One region of the Stenotrophomonas sp. FW305-C-20-S1 genome, then DNA from elsewhere that is predicted to be linked to it. Evidence: predicted binding sites of a transcription regulator. Region 1 holds the regulator's gene; the other holds the start of a gene.
What was found. The regulator FliA, encoded in region 1, starts transcription of late flagellar genes. The targets are predictions, from matches to a motif close to TAAAGTTTNNCNNNCNNNGGCCGATAA.
Positions count from the first base shown of each region.

Region 2: AC3WTC_RS07005 (methyl-accepting chemotaxis protein) is a predicted target of FliA. The motif match lies at 3,098-3,124, and genes of this name have one in related genera.

Region 1 covers NZ_JBYTEK010000006.1:133,281-140,714, forward strand. The annotation lists gene AC3WTC_RS05150 (chemotaxis protein CheA) at 1-1,806, opposite strand, end outside; gene AC3WTC_RS05155 (protein phosphatase CheZ) at 1,809-2,414, opposite strand; gene cheY (chemotaxis response regulator CheY) at 2,414-2,806, opposite strand; gene AC3WTC_RS05165 (RNA polymerase sigma factor FliA) at 2,826-3,569, opposite strand; gene AC3WTC_RS05170 (MinD/ParA family ATP-binding protein) at 3,566-4,453, opposite strand; gene flhF (flagellar biosynthesis GTPase FlhF) at 4,440-6,065, opposite strand; gene flhA (flagellar biosynthesis protein FlhA) at 6,211-7,434, opposite strand, start outside.
Region 2 covers NZ_JBYTEK010000009.1:78,978-86,411, forward strand. The annotation lists gene AC3WTC_RS06990 (L,D-transpeptidase family protein) at 1-127, opposite strand, end outside; gene AC3WTC_RS06995 (hypothetical protein) at 218-1,600, opposite strand; gene AC3WTC_RS07000 (AAA family ATPase) at 1,587-2,936, opposite strand; gene AC3WTC_RS07005 (methyl-accepting chemotaxis protein) at 3,155-5,281, shown strand; gene AC3WTC_RS07010 (hypothetical protein) at 5,366-5,656, opposite strand; gene AC3WTC_RS07015 (hypothetical protein) at 5,671-6,210, opposite strand; gene AC3WTC_RS07020 (alpha/beta fold hydrolase) at 6,362-7,096, shown strand; gene AC3WTC_RS07025 (hypothetical protein) at 7,093-7,434, opposite strand, start outside.

The sequences.
Region 1 (7,434 bases):
CAGGATCAGCGCCATGCGACCATCGCCGATCAAGGTTGCACCGGCATAACCACGCAGGCCGCGCAGGGCCTTGGGCAGTGGCTTGATGACCACTTCCTCACGCCCGCGCACCTGGTCCACCACCAGCCCGAAGCGTGCTTCACCGGCCTGCAGCACGACGATGGTCAGCAGGGGCGAGGTGGCCGGCGTCACATCCAGCCATTGCCGCAGGTCGACCAGCGCCAGCGTGTGCGAGCGGCGGTCGAGCACGGCGCGGCCGTCGAACCAGCCCAACGAGGTGCGCGGCGCATGCAGCACTTCCATCACACGGGCCAGCGGCAGTGCGTAGACGTCTTCGCCGGCCTGCACCAGCAGGGTCGGCAGGATCGCCAGGGTCAGCGGTACGCGGATCATGAAACGGCTGCCGCGGCCCAGTTCCGACTGGATCTGGATCTGCCCGCTCAGCTCACGGATGCGCGACTGCACCACGTCCATGCCGACGCCGCGGCCGGAAATGTCGGTGACCTGCTGCTTGGTCGAGAACCCTGGCAGGAACACCAGGTGCAGGCATTCCTCGCTGCTCAGGCGGGCGGCGGCTTCCGGATCGATCAGGCCCTTCTCGCGCGCCTTGGCGCGCAGTTTTTCCGGATCGATGCCGGCGCCATCGTCCTGCACTTCGATGCTGACGTAGTCGCCTTCCTGCTGTGCCGACAGGCGCACGTGGCCCATCCGCGGCTTGCCCTGCGCTTCGCGCAGGTCAGGCATTTCCACGCCATGGTCGATGGCGTTGCGGACCAGGTGCACCAGCGGGTCGGCCAACGCTTCGACCAGGTTGCGGTCGAGCTCGGTTTCGGCGCCGATCAGTTCCAGGTCCACTTCCTTCTTCAGCGAACGCGCAACGTCGCGCGCCACCTTCGGGAAGCGCGAGAACACCTTGCCGACCGGCTGCATGCGGGTGCGCATCACCGCCGACTGCAGGCGCGCGGTGGCGATATCCAGCGTGGACACGGCGCGGTCCAGCTCTTCATCGCGCAGGCGCGCGCGCAGCGTCTTCAACCGGTTTCGTGACAGCACCAGTTCGCCGATCAGGTTGACGATGGCATCCAGGCGCTTGGTGTCCACGCGCACGGTGTGTTCGGCTTCGGCGACAGGCTTGTTGGGTGCGGGCTTGGCAGCGGGCGGGGCCGGCGAGGGCGCCGATCGCGGTGCCGGTACCGCAACAGCCGCTGCGGTGGTGTTGCTGCCCGGGGCGGCGCCGCCATGCAGCTGGTCGAGCAATGCCTCGAACTCGTCCTCGCTGATCATGTCGTCGGCCTTCTTCGCCGCCGCCACGGTTGTCGGCGCCTTGCCGCCATGCAGCTGGTCGAGCAGGGCCTCGAATTCGTCGTCGGTGATCAGGTCGCCGCCGCCCGCACCCGGCGTCGCGGCCGCAGGCGCGGCAGCGCCGCCGCCATGCACGTCGAACTGGGCGACCAGTTCGGGCGGGGCAAAGCCCGGCTCGGTGCCCGAAGACACCGCGTCAAGCATCGATTGCAGGTAGTCCAGTGACTGCTGGGCGGCATCGAAGTGATGCGCCTGCAGGACGGCCTGGCCGGCGCGTGCGGCGCCCAGCGCTTCCTCGGCGGCGTGGCACAGCTCGACCATTGCGGTGATGCCGAGGAAACCTGCGCCGCCCTTCAGCGTGTGGTAGCCACGGAACACCGCGTTGAGCTGTTCATTGTCCTGCGGTGCCTGTTCCAGCGACACCAGCTGTTCGCCGAGGCGATCCAGGATCTCCTGGGCCTCGATGATGAAATCGGCAGTGATGTCGTCGGCTACTGCGCCCATGGTTACAGCCCCAGATCCGACAACAGGTCGTCGGCGTCGTTCTGCGAGACCGCATGGCGGTCCAGTCCCTTCAGTGCCGGCCCAGCCAGTTCCGGATCGGTGCGATGCTGTTCCGGCGGCAGACCGAGCGCGCCGAAGCCTTCGTGCACGCGGCGGACGATGCCCACCACGCGACGGATGATCTGCCCGGTCAGGTCCTGGTAGCTCTGGGTCAGGGCGATCTCGGTGAGGTTGTGGCGGATGCGGTCGAGCTGCAGGTCCTGGCCCGGCTGCAGGCCGTCGGCGCGCAGCTGTTCGGTCAGGCTGCGGCACTCTTCGGCCAGGTCCAGGGTGCGGTGGGTGGCCTGTTCGGTCATCGCCACCACGTGGTCCAGGCGCGCGCAGGCATCGTCCAGCTCGCCGGCTTCATCGGGCACGGTCGGCAGTTCGCCCAGCGCCTGGCCCAGCTCGCGGGCCAGCCGCGAAAGGCCGCTCATCATCGGCTGGGTGCGCAGCGCGACCAGGCCGTCGATGCGCTGGCGCCATGCCGCCTCGTCGCCGGATTCCAGTGCATCCAGGGCTTCCTGCAGGCGCAGGGCGAGGGCGCTCTTGTCGACCGTGGTATCCATCAAGCGCTGGCCGCCAGGCGTTCGAAGATCTTGCCGAGCTTCTCTTCCAGCGTCTGTGCGGTGAACGGCTTGATGATGTAACCGTTCACGCCGTTCTGCGCCGCTTCGATGATCTGCTCGCGCTTGGCTTCGGCAGTCACCATCAGCACCGGCAGGGTCTTCAGCTTGGCATCGGCACGGATGGCCTTGAGCAGTTCGATGCCGGTCATCACCGGCATGTTCCAGTCGGTGACCACGAAGTCGAACGGCTGGCTCTGCAGCAGCGACAGCGCGGCATGCCCGTCCTCGGCTTCGGCGGTATTGGTGAAGCCCAGATCGCCCAGCAGGTTCTTGACGATACGACGCATGGTCGAGAAGTCGTCGACGATCAGGATGCGCATGTTCTTGTTCAAAGCAGAGTTCCTTTGTTGATCAGCTCTCGAGGCCGGCGTCGGCCGCCTCGAAAATCTTCAGTCGGCCACGCAGGCGCAGGACCGCCTGGCCGTGGATCTGGCAGACCCGCGACTCGCTCACGCCGAGCACTGCGCCGATCTCTTTCAGGTTCAGTTCCTGCTCGTAGTAGAGCGACAGCACCAGCTGTTCGCGCTCGGGCAGGTGGCCGATGGCATTGCCCAGCTCGCGGCCGAATTCACCGCGCTCCAGCACCTGCTGCGGGGTCGGGCCGCCCTGGGCGACGGTGTCCAGCTCGCCCTGGTCTTCAATGCGCGACTCCAGGCTCAGTACCTGGCCGCGCGAGGCGTCCTCCATCAGGCGCAGGTACTCGGGCAGCGGCATCTCCATCGCGGCGGCCACTTCGGTGGCACTGGCGGCGCGGCCGGTGCTCTGCTCCAGGCGGCGGATGGTGGCTGCAGCGTCACGTGCACGGCGGTGCACCGAACGCGGTACCCAGTCGCCACGACGGATCTCATCGATCATCGAACCGCGGATGCGGATCGAGGCGTAGGTCTCGAACGAGGCACCCTGGTCGGCGTCGTAGCTGCGCGAGGCTTCGATCAGGCCCATCATGCCGGCCTGGATCAGGTCGTCCACCTCAACGCTGGCCGGCAGGCGTGCGGCCAGATGGTGGGCGATGCGCCGCACCAGGTCCGAGTGCTGGGCGATGACCTCGTTGGCCGCCGTGCGCTGGACCTCTCTGTACTGGGCGGCGCCTTTCATGCTGCCACCCCGCGCTGCTTGATGATGCGTTCGAGGAAGAACTCGACGCCACCGCGCGGCTCGGTCGGTGCCTGCCAGCGGGCGGTGCGGCGGGCGATCTCGGTGATCGCCAGTGCCGACGGGCTGGACGGATAGGCCTTCACCACCGGCTGCTGGCGCTGCACCGACAGGCGCAGCCAGTCGTCCTGCGGCACGCAGCCGAGGTAGTTCAGCGAGACATCGGCGAGGAATTTCTCGCAGACGCGGGTCAGCTTCTCGTACAGCACGCGGCCTTCGTTGGGGTCGCGCACCATGTTGGCCACCACCTGGATGCGGTCCACGCCACGTTCGCGTGACAGCACCTTGATCAGCGCATAGGCGTCGGTGATCGAGGCCGGTTCATCACAGACCACCACCACGGTGTCCTGCGCGGCCTGGCAGAAGGTCAGCACGCCATCGGTGATGCCGGCGGCGGTGTCCACCACCATGATGTCCAGCTCGCGCTCCAGTTCGGAGAACACGTTGACCAGGCCGACATGCTCGGCCGGGGCCAGCTCGGCCATGTGCCGGCGGCCCGACGCAGCCGGTACCACCAGCACGCCGTTCGGGCCTTCGATGATCACGTCATCCAGGCTGCAGCGGCCAGCGACCAGGTCGGCCAGGGTGTTGGTGGGGCTCAGGCCCAGGATCACGTCGATGTTGGCCAGGCCCAGGTCGGCGTCCAGCAACAGGGTGCGTTTGCCCATTCCCGCAAGCGCCACGGCCAGGTTGGCCGATACGTTGGTCTTGCCGACGCCGCCCTTGCCGCCGGTCACGGCAATCGTGCGCACAGGGCCGAGCGGCTCGCTGCGGGTCGCCGTCAGCGGGAAGGTGGTGGTCAGCTTGGCGTACTCACGCGACGGCATGGTTCAACTCCGGGTTGCAGGGCATATCGGCCGCGCGGCGCAAATCTTCAAGGCGAAGTACAAGATTGGCTGCACTGGCCCGGTGCAGGTCGTCCGGGACGTCCTGGCCATCGGTCACCCAGGTGATCGGCAGCTTGTGGTCCACCGCCACCGACAGGGCGTTGCCGAAGCGGCCGGTCTCGTCCAGCTTGCTCAGCACCAGGCCCTGCAGGTTGGCCGCGCCGAAGCGGCGGACCACCTCGTCCATGTCGCCGAAGCTGGTGTTGGCCGGCAGTACCAGCAGGGTGCGGACCTGGCGGGCAGCGCGCAGCCACTGCAGCTGGGCGGCCAGCGCACGGTCGCGCGGGCCCAGGCCGGCGGTGTCGATCAGCACCAGCTTGTAGTCCTTCAGGCGTTCCAGCAGCTGGTCCAGGTCGGTGCCGCTGTTGGCCTCGTGCACGGCGATGCCGAGCTGGCGGCCGTAGCCGTACAGCTGTTCGCGGGCGCCGATGCGCATCGTATCGGTGGTGACCAGGGCGACGTCGCGGGCGGCATGGGCTTCGGCGAAGCGCGAGGCCAGCTTGGCGATGGTGGTGGTCTTGCCGGCGCCGGTCGGGCCGACCAGGGCGATCACACCGCCTTCCTCCATCGGATCGACCGGGGCGATCGGCAGCTTGCGCGAGATCAGCCCCAGCATCAGGCCGCGGCCGCGATGCGCTTCGGTTTCCAGCGGGATCTGCATGGCCACGTCGCGGGCGATGCCGGCATCGAAGCCGTACTCGTCCATCAGGTCCAGCGCGGTGGCACGCACCGGGCTGCCGCGCAGGCGCTCGTCGGTGAAGCGGTTCATCTCGCGCTCGATCACCTGGCGCATGCCGGCCACTTCCTGGCGCAGGTGGCGGATCTCGGCGTCATCGGCGATCAGGGTCAGCGCAGGTGCTGGCGCCAGCGTCGGCATCGGTGCCGGTGCAGCCTCGGTCGGCTGCACGGCAACCGGCGCGTGTGAGGCTTGGTCTTCGGGTGCCGTGGCGGCCTCGAGGGCAGCCGGCAACGGCGGCGGCGTCACTGCCGGCATCTGCGCGCTGTCTTCCAGCGGCGGGTCGATCTGGAAGCGGGCGCGGTTCACCGGCGCGGCTGCCGCAGGCGAGGGCGAGGGCGCCACGATGGCGTCGGCGAACGGGGCGAAGATCTGTTCCGGCAGCGTCGATTCATTGACGGCGGCGCGCGCCAGAGTGGCGGCAAAGCCGGTGCTGCCACGCGTCGGCACGATCTCGTCGGCGCTGTCCAGGGTGCGGCCGGTAGCGCCGACGGCGGCGCGGGCGAGGGCGGCGACGGCCGAGGTGGTGGCGGCCACCGGCTCCGGTGCCGGGGTGCCGCTGCGACGGCGGGTGACTGCGGCGATCACTGCGTCGGCGGCGCTGCGCGGCTTCGGCGCGGGCGGCGGTGCAACGTCGCGGCGCGACGCTTCCAGGGCGCGCTGCACGGCGCTCTCATCGTAGTTGGCGGCGGCCACGATCTCGATGCCTTCCTCGATCCGGCGGTTGGACAGGATCACGGCATCAGGACCATGTTCCTTGCGCACCAGGTTCATGGCCGAGCGCATGTCGGCGGCGACGAATCGTTTGATTTTCATGCTGTGGTCACGGGACGAAGTCGGCGGAGTGGCGGTCGGAGAACGCGGATGGTCGGTGGTCTGCACGGTTCGGGTTCCCCTTGGAATCTGTCTGTTGCGGGTGTTTGAAAGTGGTGTCTGTTTTCTGGCGCGTTGCAGGGCGGCGTCAGCTGATCGTTCCGACCAGCTTCAGGCGCTTGTCCTCCGGCACCTCGCTGTAGGCCAGGACCGACAGCGACGGAACGCTGTGGCGGACCAGGCGGGCCAGCGCGGCACGCACCGGGCCAGGTACCAGCACCACCGCGGGCTCGTTGCGGGCTTCCTGCTTGCTGACACATTCGGCCAGGCTCTGGTGCAGTCGCTCAGCGAGTCCGGGTTCCAGCGCGGCGCCGTTGCCCTGCGTGGACTCCTGCAAGACACGTTCCAATTGCGGGTTGAGGGTGAACACCGGCAGCTCCGCCGACATTCCGGCGATCTCCTGCACGATGAAGCGGCCCAGTGCGGTGCGCACGGCGGCGGTCAGCGTGGCCGGGTCCTGGCTGTGCGGGGCGTGTTCGACCAGTGCTTCGGCGATCTTGCGCAGCTGGCGGATCGGAATGCGCTCGACCAGCAGGTTCTGCAGCACGCGCACCACCGCCGACAGCGGCAGCGCCTTCGGCGTCAGATCTTCGACGAGCTTGGGCGCGCTCTTGGCCAGGTTGGCCAGCAGGTGCTGCACTTCCTCGTGGCCGAGCAGTTCCGGTGCGTGCTCGCGGATCAGGTGCGAAAGGTGGGTGGCCACCACCGTGGCCGGGTCGACCACGGTATAGCCCAGGGTTTCGGCCTGGGCGCGCTGGTGTGGCTGGATCCAGGTCGCGTCCAGTCCGAAGGCCGGGTCCTTGCCGGCGATGCCTTCCAGCGGACCGAGGGCACTGCCCGGGTCCAGCGCCAGTTCGCGGTCGGGATGGATCTCGGCAGTGGCCACCGGCACGCCATGCACCAGTACCCGGTAGCCGTTGGCCGGCAGTTCCAGGTTGTCGCGGATGTGGACCGAGGGAATCAGGAAGCCGACGTCCTGGGTCAGCTTGCGGCGCACGCCCTTGATGCGCGGCATCAGCTCGCCGCCCTGGTTGCTGTCCACCAGCGAAATCAATCGATAGCCCACTTCCAGGCCCAGCGGATCGACCGGGCGCAGCTCGTCCCAGCTCAGTTCCGCGGTGGGTGCGGGGCCAGCGGGGCGGCCCAGCGCGTTCAGTGCGTTGGCGTCGCCTGCAGCGGTGTCGGCCTGCGCCGGCACCAGGCCCTTGCGGTACACCTTCCAGGCGATGAAGCCGAGGATGGCCGCCAGCGTCAGGAAAGCGACGTTGGGCATGCCCGGCACCAGGCCGACCACGCCGAGGATGCCGGCGGT
Region 2 (7,434 bases), on a different contig from region 1:
GCGCCGCTGTATCCGGGCCGGCCTTTTCGGCGATGGGTGCTGGCAGCCCGGCGGGCGGGGGCGTCTGCGCAAAGGCGGGCGACATCAGTAGTGACAGTGACAGCACGGTGGCTCGGGCTGAATACATGGAGGACTCCAAGGGAACGCCTTCCCACAATGCCAGCACCGCACGAGCAGCCCGCGTGAAAACGCTGACCCACACCTGAGCCATGTGTCATTACGCGGCGTACGCGGCTCTGCGGATGTTGCCGGTCCGTACAGCGAACGCATAGCGCTCACCGTAGCGCCTGATTACGTCCAACGAAGGAAGGGTGGTCACCGCCAGCGGCGGATTCCAAGCTGGCAAGCTGCGGATGTCGATCCGTTCCGCTTTGCCTCCAGGAAGCCAGAACTCCAGCGAAATCGATGGCAGGACCGGGTCCCTTACCGCAAGGTGACGATGCAGCAGCAGTCCATACAACTCGATGTTGTCCAGATCCTTCCGCTCCTTCTCTTTCAGCTGCTTCGCCTTGTGCTCCTCCGCCAGGGGGCTACGCTGATGCCAAGTGGGAGCGGTGGGGTAGTACTTGAAATCGACCACGACCAACTGGGAGTCGCGCTGCAGCAACAGATCAGGCCGGCGACGGATTCCATTGTTGGCGAATACTAATTGCTGCTGCTGATTCCACGTCTCGCGGTGCTCGATGGCCATGGTATGGGGCGGGAGGTGAGTACTGTCGCAGGAGACGATTGAAGTTCCGCCTGTTTCGCTGGCCTGTTGCATGGCCTCATGCAGACACATGGATTCCCAGACAGGCCAGAAATCCCGCATGCCCCAGATCTGACCCTGCTGCACGCTACCTGCGAGCGCGGGGTGAAGGTAACGCTCCAGCGCCGCGTACAGGGTAAGGAACTCGGAGCTGCGTAGCGTCGCCTGCCTGTAGCATGTTCTCAGCAGCTGCTGGAGTCGCCTCTGCAGCAGCTCCTGCGCCAATGGGTCACCTTCATACAACGAGTCGCCTTGGCGCAGATGACGATGGCGGAAGTCCGTAGCACGCTGCATGCCATCTGGAGCGAAGCGTCCCCACATCATGCCGGGATCGATCTGTAGCAGATTGCGGTAAAAGTCATCTGCCAGGAAAAAGTACAGGCCGACGATGTCGGCAGTCCCGCGTTCGCATACGCTGCGCCGAGTGGGCAGTTTCGGAAAAAAGGGAGCGTCTTCGTCGTTGAACAACGCATGGTGAAGATGGCGATCTGCGTGCTGCAGGTTGCCATCCTGTCGCTCTGCCATCTGCGGTCGCAACGACAGCAGTCGCAATGGATTGGAACGGTTGAACAGCGAGTCGATACTGTATGCGTCGACGAACGAGGCGGGGCCCGATGCAAGCGCCCGTCCGAGAGTGTCTGCTTCAACGCCATCCTGATGATGCGTACTGCTTCGACTTGACTGGACGTTCTTGAAGGCCGCAAATGCCAAGTAGAGCAGACGAAATGCGTCGCGGGGCGCGATATCGGTCGCCATGCCATGCGGTATCCGAAGTTCGGTCCGGCCATTCTCAACGAAAAGGCCGACAGCTTCGGATCGGGCTGCTACGACGCTGACGTCATGCAGCTGCATGCAGCTCTGCCGAAGCGGTGAAGCTGCGGATGAATTCATCGCGCCGCGCGGCAAACTGCCCGAAGGTCCTCAGTGATTCCGGCGGAATCCGCAGCCAATCGGCGAGCGGGGATTTGTCCCTCTCGAAAACGTTGTCCCACAGGTAGAGAAACAGCTTCCCCTCGATATCGCTGGCGGGAATATGGTGAATGATGGGATGGACTTCCTGTGTACTGGCAAGCTTTTCGACGAAGTCCTCGATGATCATTCCATCTTTGGTCTGCGGGAAGTTTATCTTTGACTTGTAGTACGGGGACGTCTCGGTACCGGTGAAAGCAATGGCCTTCAACTTGCGCTTGGCGGATTCGTCAAAGCGCGAGAGCGTGTCGATTGCCTTCAGGGTCTCGGCATTGCAGGACGTCCGGAGCTTACAGAACTCTTCATCGAACATCTGGCTGAAGTCTGCGCCCTGCATGTACGCTGCAGCTCCGGGGGCCAGCCTGCGCAGTTCCGCGATCGTTTCCGCCTGACTCTGCTCCAGGGTAGCAGGCGGTGTCGTTGCAGCGACCAGCCGGGCCTTGATGAACCAAGGGCCGATCATTTTGTCGTCGAGATTTGGCGAGGTGCATTTCTCGATGATCATTGCATTGAGCGAGTCGATCAGCTTCTGCCAGGTTACAGAGGGGTGGCCTTCGATCGTTGCATTGGCCTGGATGGCAGGCACCGAGGTGAACTCGGCTGGACTGAACTCAAAGTTCCAGCGGCGCTTAAACGCGGAGTCCATGAAGAAAATCGACTCATCGCCGGTGTTCATGGTTCCGATCAGGTAGAGATTGGCCGGGAGTCTCAGCATGCGTGCCTCGGTGATGCGTTCGATCAGCTTGCAGGAGTCTTTGCCATCACGATCTGCGAGCCTGCCGATCTCATCGGTCAGCGCCTGCACCGTCAGCTTCGAAGCGCAGACGGAATAGCTGGATTGTCCGTCGTCATCACGGTCCAGCAACTGAAAAATGTCGCCGAATATCTCTGCACAGTTGCCACGGTTGATCTCGTCAATGAGCAGAACAACGTTGCGCGGAGGCGAATCCGCCGAGCTATGTTCAGAACGGTGGCAGGCAAGTGCCAGTGCGCGGATGAAGGGGCCGGCATGTACTTCGTAGTTGACCTTGTTGTCCTTGGACAAGGGCAACAGCCGGGAAACAAAATCTCCGTAGCCAAACTCGGCATGAAAGGTCACGGGGATGACCTCCTCGGCGCCGATGCCGAGTATCGGAGTCTTCTCGTACCGGGCCTTGTAACTCTTGCTCGTTCCCGGTGGACCGAAAATGATCAGCTGGTGGGGAAAGTCTTGGTTCATCAGACGTATCCATTCATCTCCAAGGATCGTTTCGATTCTAAGGGTGCAGATGTATGAGGGGGACCCTTGGCAGCATGTCGGATAACTTTAGGGTGAGTTCCGTCAGAAATCGCCACCATCAACTCACTGAACGGTAACCAGACGGATGCTGCGGCCGGCATCAAGCCGCGTCAGGCAGCGGCCGATATGGGCGCATCCCCCCGTTTTGGATTCACCCCATGAACTACTTGAGGAACGTCAGGGTCGCCTGGCGTCTTGGGCTTGGCTTTGGCCTGTTGTTGCTGCTGGTTGCCGCCGTGGTCGCTACCGGTGCCACCGCCACCATGGTGCAGAAGCGCGCGATGGAGCAGGTGGTCGAGGTCGGCGTAGCCAAGGTGCGGCTGCTGTCGGAGATGCTCGATGCCAACAACCAGATGATGGTCGTGCGCCGCGAGATGCTGATCCGCCAGGGCGAAGACCGTGCCAACGACGAGCAGCGCATCGCCGCTCTGGTCAAGCGCTACGAGGCCAGTTGGACGGCCTACCAGGCCCTGCCCGGCGATGCCGAAGGCAAGGTGATCGGCGAGACCATCGCCGCCAAGCGCGCGCTCGCCCGTCCGCTCAACAAGCAGACCAGCGAACTGATGGAACAGGGCGATTTCCCCGGCGCCGTGGCGCTGACCCTGGGCCCGGTGCAGGAAGCGGCCAATGGCTGGAACAAGGCACTGGCCGATGGCGTGGCCTATGAAGAAAAGGAAAGCCGCGAGGCCGCTGCCGAGGCGATCCGCCTGGGCGAACGCAGCCTGCTGCAGTTGCTGGTGCTGGGTGGCGTGGCGCTGCTGGCAGGCATCGCCGCATCGGTGCTGATCGGTCGCAGCATGACCGGCCCGCTGGCGCGTGCAGTGCAGCTGGCCGAGCGCCTGTCCAAGGGTGAACTGGACCAGGAATTCCGCCTGGGTGGCCGTGACGAGCTGACCCAGCTCGGCGAGGCCATGGCCAGCGTGCGCCAGAGCGTGCAGGCCGCCATCGGCGCGCAGCTGCAGATGGCCGAGCAGCATGAAGCCGGCGCGATCCGTTACCGGATGGACGCCAGTGCGTTCCCCGGCGACTTCGGTCGCATGGTGCAGGCCACCAATCACCTGGTCGAATCGCACGTGCAGGTGCAGCTGCTGATGGCCGAGGTGATGCAGCGCTATGCCATCGGCGACCTCAGCCGCGATCTGCCCGAGTACCCGGGTGAGAAGGGCACGCTGACCCGTACCCTGGCGGCGGTGAAGCAGAGCCTGATGGCGATCAACGCGCAGATCGATGAACTGGCCCGTGCCGCGCGCGCTGGCGATTTCAGCGTGCGTGGCGACGCCGCGGCATTCCAGTACCAGTTCCAGGCGATGGTGAACCACCTCAACGGCATGATGGCCAGTTCGCAGGCCAGCATCGCCGATGTCTCCGACGTGCTGCGCGCCATCTCGCATGGCAACCTCACCGCGCGCATGGAGGGCGAGTACGAGGGCGTGTTCGCGCGCATGCGTGACGATGCCAATGCCACCACCACGCAGCTGACCGGAATCGTGCGTGGCATCCAGGTGGCCGCCGACAGCATCAACAACGCGGCACAGGAACTGGCGGCCGGCAACAACGATCTGTCGCGCCGTACCGAACAACAGGCCGCGAATCTGGAAGAGGCTGCCGCCTCGATGGAAGAGCTGACCTCGACCGTGCGCCAGAACGCCGAGCTGGCACGCCAGGCCGACAGCGAAGCGCATGCGGCCGGCGTTGCCGTGCGCGAGACCGAGCAGGCCATGGCGCAGATGGCCACGGTGATGGGCGAGATCGACCAGTCTTCGGCGCGCATTTCGGAAATCTCCACGGTGATCGATGGCATCGCCTTCCAGACCAACATCCTGGCGCTGAACGCTGCAGTGGAAGCGGCGCGTGCCGGCGAACAGGGCCGCGGCTTTGCGGTGGTGGCCAGCGAAGTGCGTACGCTGGCACAGCGTGCCGGTGTCGCTGCCAAGGAGATCAAGGAGTTGATCGAGGACGCCGCTGCCAAGGTGCAGAGTGGTCTGGCCGTGACCGTGGAATCGGAAGCCGCCATTGCCCGCGTGGCCCAAGCGAGCTCGCGTACCACCCAGCTGATGAGCGACATCGCCGCCGCCAGCAAGGAACAGGCGGCCGGCATCGAGCAGGTCAACCAGGTGGTGGTGCAGATGGACCAGGTGACCCAGCAGAACGCTGCGCTGGTGGAAGAGGCGACCGCTGCCAGCCGCGCGCTGGAAGAGCAGGCGCATGCGCTGACCACGTCGGTGTCGGTGTTCCAGCTGGAGCAGGGGGCACGCATGCCCAGCCTGCCTGCACGCGCGGCGTAAGCCAACGACAGCGCGATGTTGGATGGCGCCCTGCATGCGATGACCCGCATGCGGGGCGTCGATGCACGCAACGGTTGAGGGCCGCTAGCGCCCGCGTGCCGAGCGTTCGATCAACCAACCGGCCGCGTACAGCAACAGCAGGGTTGGCGGAACCAGCACCGCATACGCGGTCGACCAGGGCATGCCGTACAACAGGCTGCCTGCGCCGATGGCATCAAGCGCGGCGGACTGCAGGGTGATGGGGAGTGCCATCAGGATGTAGGTACCCTTCGGGTCGGCGTCTGTCTGCGCGCCGTGGACCAGCCACGCGGTCAACAGCAGGTAGACCACGCAAAGCGCAAGGCCTGTCCAGCTCAGCAGTCGTCGCATCTTCATCTGCAGGCCTCCTGTCAACGGACGTCGAAGCGGGCCTGCAGGGGCAGGCTTACATTCCGCAACAGATCCCTGACCACCACCTGCGCGGTCCACGTGCCCTTCGGGTCACCTGCCTCGGCGACGAACTTCAGCTGCACACTGGTCATGTACAGCAGGGTTGGCGGGCCGGGCAGGGCGGCAGTGAAGCAGGGAACATCGCGTTCGTCGACACTGGTACTGCCGTCCGGGCGAAGCATGCGCAGATCGCAGTGCACCTTGGGTACGCGGTTCTCATCCAGTTGCGGGTTGGACAGGAATGTCAGCAGGAACAATTCTCCGCCCAGGTGGACTTCGCTGGCCTCGGTAAAGCTGGGAGTGCTCTCCGGTGGAGTTTCCCACTTGGCCCGCCAGTCGGCGTCGGAGGTGACCAGCAGGGATGCCGCAAAGCCATCGCTGGATTTCATGGCATCGGTCTGCGGCACCGCCTTGCCGTCGCCATTTATCCAGCCATCGCTGGCAAAGGTGGTCAGTGGCAGCATCAGGGCCATCATGGCCAGTGCGTAGGTCCCTCGCATCAACGCTCTCCTTGGTAGCCGCATCCTGCGGCAGAGCCGGCAGTATCGCGCAACCTTGGCCGGCACAGCAGAGGGAGAGCCAGGAAGAGGTTCCTTCGCCTGCCGATCCGGGCGATGCTTGCCAGCAAAGGAGCTGGCATGGGAACGGGACGTGAGGAAAAAACAGGGCTGTGATGCCGCGTCGGCCGCGCCGCTGCACGTACTGATGCTGCCAGGCCTGGATGGCACCGGCAGCATGTCGACCCCGTTGCTGTCCGCACTGCAGGCTCATGGGCTGACGACGCAGGCGATCGCGCTGCCTGCGCAGGGCGGGCAGGATTACGCCACGCTTGCCAGATGGCTGTGGCCGCAGCTGCCCCGCCACCCCTTCATCCTGCTTGCCGAGTCCTTCTCGGGGCCGTTGGCGATCGAGCTGGCCGCGCGCCCGCCCGCAGCGCTGCGCGGACTGGTGCTGGCCGCGACCTTTGCGCGCCGGCCCGTGCCATTGCCGGCAGCCGGCGCGGCACTGCGGTCACCGGCCTGGCCGGTGCCTCCCGTGGCGATGCTGGCGCGCCTGCTGCTGGGGCGGTGGCGCACCGGCGAGCACATGTCGATGCTGCGCGTTGCGTTGGCTCAGGTTCCAGCGACCACGTTGCGGCAGCGCGCCGCAGCGACCCTGCGGGTGGACGTACGCGCATTGCTGCCGCAGATCGGGGTGCCGACGCTGTGCCTGCAGGCGGGTCATGACCGGCTGCTGTGGCCACCGAGCGTAGCCGAGCTGCAGACCCTGCTGCCGGACGCGCGGCACGTGGCCCTGGACGGGCCGCATCTGCTGCTGCAGGCCTGTGCCGAACCGGCCGCCGCGGTGGTGGCCGGTTGGGTGAGGGCGCTGCCCGCTACCGGCTAATTGCCGGCGCGGGTGCGTGCGGCCTTCTTCGCCGCGGTCTTGCGTACCGCCTTTTTTGCTGCACGGGTCTTCGCGGCCTTCTTCGCTGCGGTGCTGCGTGAGGCGCTCTTCTGCGTTGCCTTCCCGGCGGCCGCCTTCTTTGCAGGGACCTTCGCAGGCGCCTTCTTCACCACCTTCTTTGCAGCAGTCTTCCTGGTGGCGGCCTTCTTCGCAGGCGTCTTCTTCGCAGCGGCCTTATTCGCCACCTTCTTCGCCGGCGCCTTGCTTGCGGAAGCCTTCTTCGCCGTTGTCTTTCTGGCCACCTTCTTCGTTGCCTTGCGCGCGCTGCCGCTGCGCTT